Regions from separate parts of the Thalassolituus oleivorans MIL-1 genome, predicted to be linked through region 1. Evidence: predicted binding sites of a transcription regulator. Region 1 holds the regulator's gene; the other holds the start of a gene.
What was found. The regulator LexA, encoded in region 1, represses DNA repair genes until DNA is damaged. The targets are predictions, from matches to a motif close to TACTGTNTANNTANACAGTA.

Region 1 (3,423 bases):
AAATACAGTTTCTTCGTGCTGACAGTTTTTCGTGGCTGACTGCTATGCTCAAAGCAGTTGCCGAACAGGCGCAGCCAACTTCATCAAGGACTATTGAAGTCGACACCTTCGATCCGTTTGGTGATGCAGCAAGTTTAAATTCCATTACTTTGCTTCAAGATAACGCGTCACCTGCTAGCAAATGGTTAAGTCAGTTGAGTGATTTGATCGATGCTCAACGCGAGAATCGCCAAGAAAGCTAAATAGACAGTTCAAGGATTACAGTTACGTGCCACTTTAACTTAGTGTTAAAGGTGCATGCTGTGATAAACTCCCGCGCCCACTTTTGAGAGGCGGATATGGCACGCTTTTTTGAAATAGTTGAATTATCGAACGGTGACATTGCGTTGCGCCGTGCGGATGAACAAGACGGTGATGCACTTGTGTGTATCCACTTTTCTGAAGACGCTAAGGCTAGTTTACAGGCCCATCATATGGATGTGGCTCGCGTAATGCTTGAAGCCGGAGTGCGTAAGGTCGGTGAGCTATCTGGCATGGAAGTAGAGCGCGAAGATTTCGATGCGCCAGAACACCATCGTAGCTTGCATTAATTGCTTAAGTTTTAGCTTGCGGTTACGACGCCCAAAAAAAAGCCCCATCCCAATGGGGCTTTTTTATGTTTTGCATACAGTAATCGTTTTGATTATGACTTCATAGCGAACGGGTCAATACAACATGGCTGCCGCTATTGATCGCTAAACTGCGAATCTCAGCGCGATCCTCAGTACTAAGATCGCCACACCACTCGATAATCAAATGGCTTGTTTTCGCCTGCAGAATGCGTTGACAAAGGGTTAGTTGCGATTCGCAGTTGCTATCCAGGTGAACCACGGGGGAGTCACTAAGACCCACGCTTTTAAGCCAGTGCTTGTTCATGCTGAGATTTGGACTGAGCCACATTAACCAACGCTGATGGGCATTGCAGTGCGCTAGCATAGGTAAAAGTTGGAAGGGCTGAATGGCTCCACCTTCACTTACTATTACCTCCGTTAAGCTACCGCTGTTTGTGTGGCCTAACTTTGCGTGGTCAACCATGCGACCTAACGATGGTGTGATACTCGTACTCGCAGACATTGCTGGCTGTTCAATTTCAAAGCTTAACTGGCGCATAACAATCCCCTTAATCAAACGTACTACTTATCTAATCAATTAACTGCGACGAACCACACCAACGTACAGACCTTCCACGGCAAACTCCGTTTTTTTTAAGTCGACCTCAATCGGTTGATAGTCTTCATTTTCTGGGAATAAGGTGACGTGATTACGGTTCTTTTGATAACGCTTAACGGTCACTTCTTCACCTACCCGGGCAACGATAATTTGGCCATTGCGGGCGGTATCCATCTTGTGAACTGCTATGAAGTCGCCATTCATGATGCCAATGTCTTTCATGCTGTCACCGTGTACTTCAAGTAAAAAGTCGGCTTCAGGTTTGAAAAAGGATGGTGGGATTTCGCAATAATCGTTGATGTGCTCTTGTGCCAAAATAGGCTCTCCAGCCGCCACTCGACCTATGATAGGTAGGCCTAGATTCGCTTCTTCGACGATACGTAAGCCACGTGATGCACCAGGCATCATTTCGATAGCGCCTTTGCGAGCAAGGGCTTTTAAGTGCTCTTCAGCGGCGTTGGGCGACTTAAAACCTAGCTCTGTTGCTATTTCAGCGCGAGTCGGTGGAAATCCTGTCTCCTCTAATGAAGAGCGGATAAAGTCCAGAACCTGTTGCTGCCGTGCGGTGAGCTTAACCATGATGTTTTGTCCAAGCTGTTAATTCATACAGTAAGTGGAAATATATACAGTGTTTTTTGCTCTGTAAAGCCCCAGAAACCGCTAAATACTAATTTTTATCATTGTCCACTGTGCTCTTAGCTCGGAATTTGGCGGTTTCTTACTTGCGAATAAAGCGTTTTAAACGTATGTTTCAAACACTCGTTAGTTGGATGCTAGAGACATGGCACAGAAAGATACGGCGAAGTGCATATTGGATGCCGCCGAAGAATTATTCTCAGAGCGGGGGTTTGCTGAAACCTCCCTGCGTAACATCACGACCAAAGCCGGTGTCAATCTGGCGGCTGTGAATTATCATTTTGGTTCAAAGAAGTCGCTAATTCAGGCCGTGTTCGCGCGCTTTTTAACGCCTTTTTCTGAAAACCTTGCTGAAGCATTAGAAGCTTACAAATCTCGCCAAGCTGACGACGGCATTGAGCTGCATGGTTTATTGGTGTTGTTATCTGGTGTTGCCTTGCGCAGTGGCGGTACTCGGCCACAGCGTTTGGATATTTTCATGCGTCTGCTCGGTTTAGCATATACCCAAGGCCAAGGACACTTACGCAAATTCTTGAAGTCTGAATATGGCCCTGTGTTCCAACAGTATATGGCCTTAGTGACAGCGGCTACACCTGAGTTATCGGATGCTGATCGCTTTTGGCGAATCCACTTTATGTTGGGCGCTACCATGTTTACTTTATCGGGCGTTGATTCGTTAACTGCCATGGCGGAGCATGATTTAGGTGAACCAACCAATGTGGCGCAAGTCGTAGATCAACTCTTACCTTTCTTAGGGGCTGGTCTAAAAGCTCCGGCTCTGAAAAAATCGGTGTAGTTGTTTTTAGCGTCAGCTTCTTGGAGCGAACATGTCGGACGAATGTCTGATCGAAATATCTATTGAAGACCAGCTTCTGCGCTTTACCAGCGCAGGGCTATGTATTCAATATCCGGTATCGACAGCGCTGAATGGAGCTGGAGAGGCAGAGGGGTCTAATTGTACTCCTCGTGGATGGCATAAAATTAGAGCCTGCATTGGCGCTGAACAGCCGCTTAACAGTGTTTTTGTTGGTCGTCGTCCCACAGGTGAACGTTATTCGCCTGAGCTTGCTCAGCGTTATCCTAATCGAGATTGGATCTTGTCTCGTATTCTTTGGTTACAAGGGCAAGAAATCGGTCGCAATCGCTTTGGTAATGTCGATAGTGCACGTCGTTATATCTATATTCACGGCACACCGGATAGTGAGCCTATGGGGGTGCCGCTGTCACATGGTTGTATCCGTATGCGTAACCAAGATGTCGTTGATCTATTTGATCGTGTATCTGCGGGTACCCCCGTTTGGATTCAGGCACACAGTTTTAGGACTATCCCATGTCGCAACCTTTAATCATTCAAAATAACGCTATCGGTGTGGTTGCTGATATTGCGGGGTTTGAGCTAACCGCGAATGATAAAACCTTTTTAATGCAGCCAGAAATTTGCGGTTTAATTTTATTTAGTCGTAATTATCAATCGCCGCAGCAATTGCAGCGCTTAACCCAAGCCTTACATGAAATACGCCCTGATCTATTGATCAGTGTGGATCAAGAAGGCGGGCGAGTGCAGCGTTTTCGCGAGGG
Region 2 (3,423 bases), 1.9 Mb from region 1:
TCGTCAGGCCAATATCGGTGATATTTGCATAGCAAATACGCATCCATTCAGCCGTGAGTTATGGGGACGGCATTGGGTGTTTGCCGACAACGAACGATTACCAAGCTTTAGGTTTGCGCTTTGATTTAATCGACCTAGTTGATTTATCTGTGCTAGCTGACTTGCGCGGTGCCGTCGACTTTCTTACTGCAGAGCCGCCTTTTCTTGGTTTAAACGCAGGCATGGAAATGCCACCAAAACGTCCGATATCTAGCTGCTTGGCTTGGTTAATTAATGCGTCTAATTGAAGAGCAAGAGGTTGCATAAATTGATCGTAGTTTAATAGCTTTTGGGTAATGTCATTTAATTGCTTTTCCCACTGGGCAGTCATATCCGGCAAGGTACAGGCTTCGGGCAAGGCCGCTACCAGCGCTTTACCTAAATCGGTTGCGCGAATACTTTTTCCTTCACGCTGTAGAAATCGGCGTTTAAAAAGCAGTTCAATGATTCCGGCGCGCGTCGCTTCGGTACCGAGACCGTCGGTTTCTTTTAATATTTTTTTCAATTCAGAATCTGTAACAAAACGAGCAATGCCTGTCATTGCCGCCAGCAGAGTAGCATCGGTAAAATACGCCGGTGGCTGAGTATTCTTTTCTTGCACATCCGGTTCGCCACTCCACAGGACTTGCCCCTTTTCTAATTTAGGCAACGATGGGCGACTTGGATCTTGATCGGCGTTTTGATCCGACTGTTTACGAGCTGGAAGCAGTTGTTTCCAACCGAGTTTTATCGTTTCTCGCTCGGTGGCGACAAACACACCACCGGCAATATCTAATTCAATGCGCGTATCGGCATATTCGAACGCAGGATAAAACTGCATCACATATTGGCGCGCAATCAATTGGTAAACTTTCTGCTCATACCTTGATAAACGCTGAATATCCAACGATTTTTCGGTAGGAATTATCGCATGATGCGCTTCCACCTTTTTATCGTCCCACGCTTTACTGCGATATTGCGTGTCAGCTTGTGCTACTCCACTAGCCAGTTCATTGGCACTGTTAGCAATGGCGGACAATACCACACTGCGACGCGCATAATGTTCTGTCGGTAAATAACGGCAATCGGAACGCGGGTAAGTAATTAGCTGATGTTTTTCGTATAGCGATTGGCAGCTATCTAATACTTGCTGCGCACTTAAACCGAAGGCTTTTGCCGCATCAATTTGCAGCGACGATAAATTATACGGCAAGGGTGCTGCTTGTTTTTTTAATTTTCGCTCAATACTGGTCACGCTTGCCGCTTGCTGGCGAATACGTTGAGCGACATTATGTGCAAGCTTAGGATTCAGTACACGGCCCTCATCATCTTGGTGCGCTTGGCAAGATTCGCTGGGTAGCCACTTTGCATAAAAACTCAGCGGCTGTTCGGCATTTAAATGTAGCGCCGCGAACACTTCATAAAATGGCTTGCTAATAAAGTCGGCAATTTCATTATCTCGGCGCACAATTAAACCTAGAATTGGTGTCTGCACGCGACCGACTGACAACACCGCTTTCAAACCGCCCTGTTGGCCTTTTAACGTATAAGCTCGGGTTAAATTAATTCCGTATAACCAATCGGCACGAGAGCGCGCCAAAGCCGATACAGACAGCGGAATAAAATCCTTATTAGGACGTAGCTGTTGCAAGGCGCGGGTGACCGCTTGGGGATTTAAATCACTCACCAATAAACGCTGCATGGATGAGCGTTTTGTCGCTGGCACTTTTAAAAAGGCAATAACCTCGTCTACTAATAGTTGCCCCTCACGATCTGGGTCTCCCGCGTGCACTATGCTATCTGCTTCTTTAACCAGTTTACGCAATACGCTTAATTGCTTGCGAGTTTGCGCCTTAGCTTCAAGCTGCCATTCATTAGGAACAATTGGTAAGTGATCTAACCGCCACTGTTTATATTGGGGGTTATAGGCTTCTGGCTGAGCTTGCTCTAATAGATGGCCTATACACCAGCTCACCACATCGCCGTTGGCAGCGCGCACAAAGCCTTCGCCTTTACTGTGAGGCTGAGGAAGCACCGCTGCAATTGCGCGGCCTAAGCTTGGTTTCTCGGCAATAATCAGGCGCATAAAATGCTACTGTAGATGATATGTATATCCGTACAGTATATAGCGCTAACCTAGGGATTCAATGGGCAAGATTAGCCTTGCCCATAAAGAGTCGACCGTGAGTATGAAATGACAGCACTTATGCTGCGTTGGGCATAACCTGCCAAATTTGACCACGATGGGCAGCATAGATATCGCGAACCCATTGTAATGCTGGACTATCGGCCCACAACTTGGCGACACCAGCCATTTTTTCGCGGAATTCACTCGTGCCGTAAATTGGATGTTCTTCTGGGCAGGCTAACGGTGCAAGTAAAGAAGCGGCTGTAATATCAGCAATGGTTAGGCTATCACCCACCAGATAACGACCTTGTTTTATGCGTGCTTCCAACCACTTAATCTCAGCATCAATACGCTGTTCAGCAATTGCGACATGTTTTTTATTAATTTTAAGCTTTAGCTTAAACATAGGCTTAATAATCGGATAACCAGCACGTACAATGCGGCTCTCCCAAGGTGTCGCAAACTGCGTCCAAATATCTAAAATTAGTGCTTTATGAGCAAATCCTGGCAAATATAAATAACGCGCAACACCCTTGCCTATGGCATCAAAGCGTCGCTGTATTGCAATGATTTCATCAAGAGATTCTGCTGGTAAAGATTTTAATGGCCCATATTCTTGTGCCAACCAATCGACAATTCGCGGACTATCTTGAACGCGTTTACTACCACGCTGAACCAAAGGAACTGTAGTCTGACCTCGACCACCTTTTAATAGCATCGGTAAAGTATGGATAGCAGGCGTTAGTGCCTGTTCAATATAGGGAATACCTTCGTAATCTAATAACCAACGAATTTTCTCGCTGTAATGCGACATATTGATGGTGTAGAGGGTCAGCGCGTTGGTATTAGACATAAAAATGTCCTCGGCAATATAAAACATGCCGCACTTTACCCCATGAAAACCCGCGAGGTAAGAGCGCGATTAAGACAAGTTACCGTGTAGCAGAATAAGAAATTAGCTCTTCAATTCTTCGACTGCTGCCAAAGCCGCTTGTTGAATTTGTTCTAAATCTGAATATTCACCAAGATAGAAAGTATTATGGACACAATGGGCTAAGGTACGCATGGCCGACAGGTGACCATATTGGTTTTCAACGACCGATAGCCAATCTTCGATCTCAACCGACGACTGACGTTTTGGTGTGTGCTTTTGCGCCATGCGTTGTAGGTGATACATATAGAAATAAAGGGCGTCAGGCGCATTGTTAGGCGTGTAAGCCTGTATTTTACGTGCGCTCATATAAGCATGCAGATACGGCAGCCAATAAGGTTGGAAC

Region 2: TOL_RS01430 (DNA topoisomerase III) is a predicted target of LexA. The motif match lies at 2,123-2,142, and genes of this name have one in related genera.

What each region holds. Positions count from the first base shown of each region.
Region 1 covers NC_020888.1:2,207,729-2,211,151, reverse strand. The annotation lists gene TOL_RS10070 (DUF6586 family protein) at 1-242, shown strand, start outside; gene TOL_RS10065 (hypothetical protein) at 339-590, shown strand; gene TOL_RS10060 (cell division inhibitor SulA) at 691-1,149, opposite strand; gene lexA (transcriptional repressor LexA) at 1,189-1,788, opposite strand; gene TOL_RS10050 (TetR/AcrR family transcriptional regulator) at 1,991-2,641, shown strand; gene TOL_RS10045 (L,D-transpeptidase) at 2,673-3,191, shown strand; gene nagZ (beta-N-acetylhexosaminidase) at 3,176-3,423, shown strand, end outside.
Region 2 covers NC_020888.1:312,287-315,709, reverse strand. The annotation lists partial or broken gene TOL_RS19480 (class II glutamine amidotransferase) at 1-109, shown strand, start outside; gene TOL_RS01430 (DNA topoisomerase III) at 98-2,104, opposite strand; gene TOL_RS01425 (glutathione S-transferase family protein) at 2,223-2,999, opposite strand; gene TOL_RS01420 (transglutaminase TgpA family protein) at 3,102-3,423, opposite strand, start outside.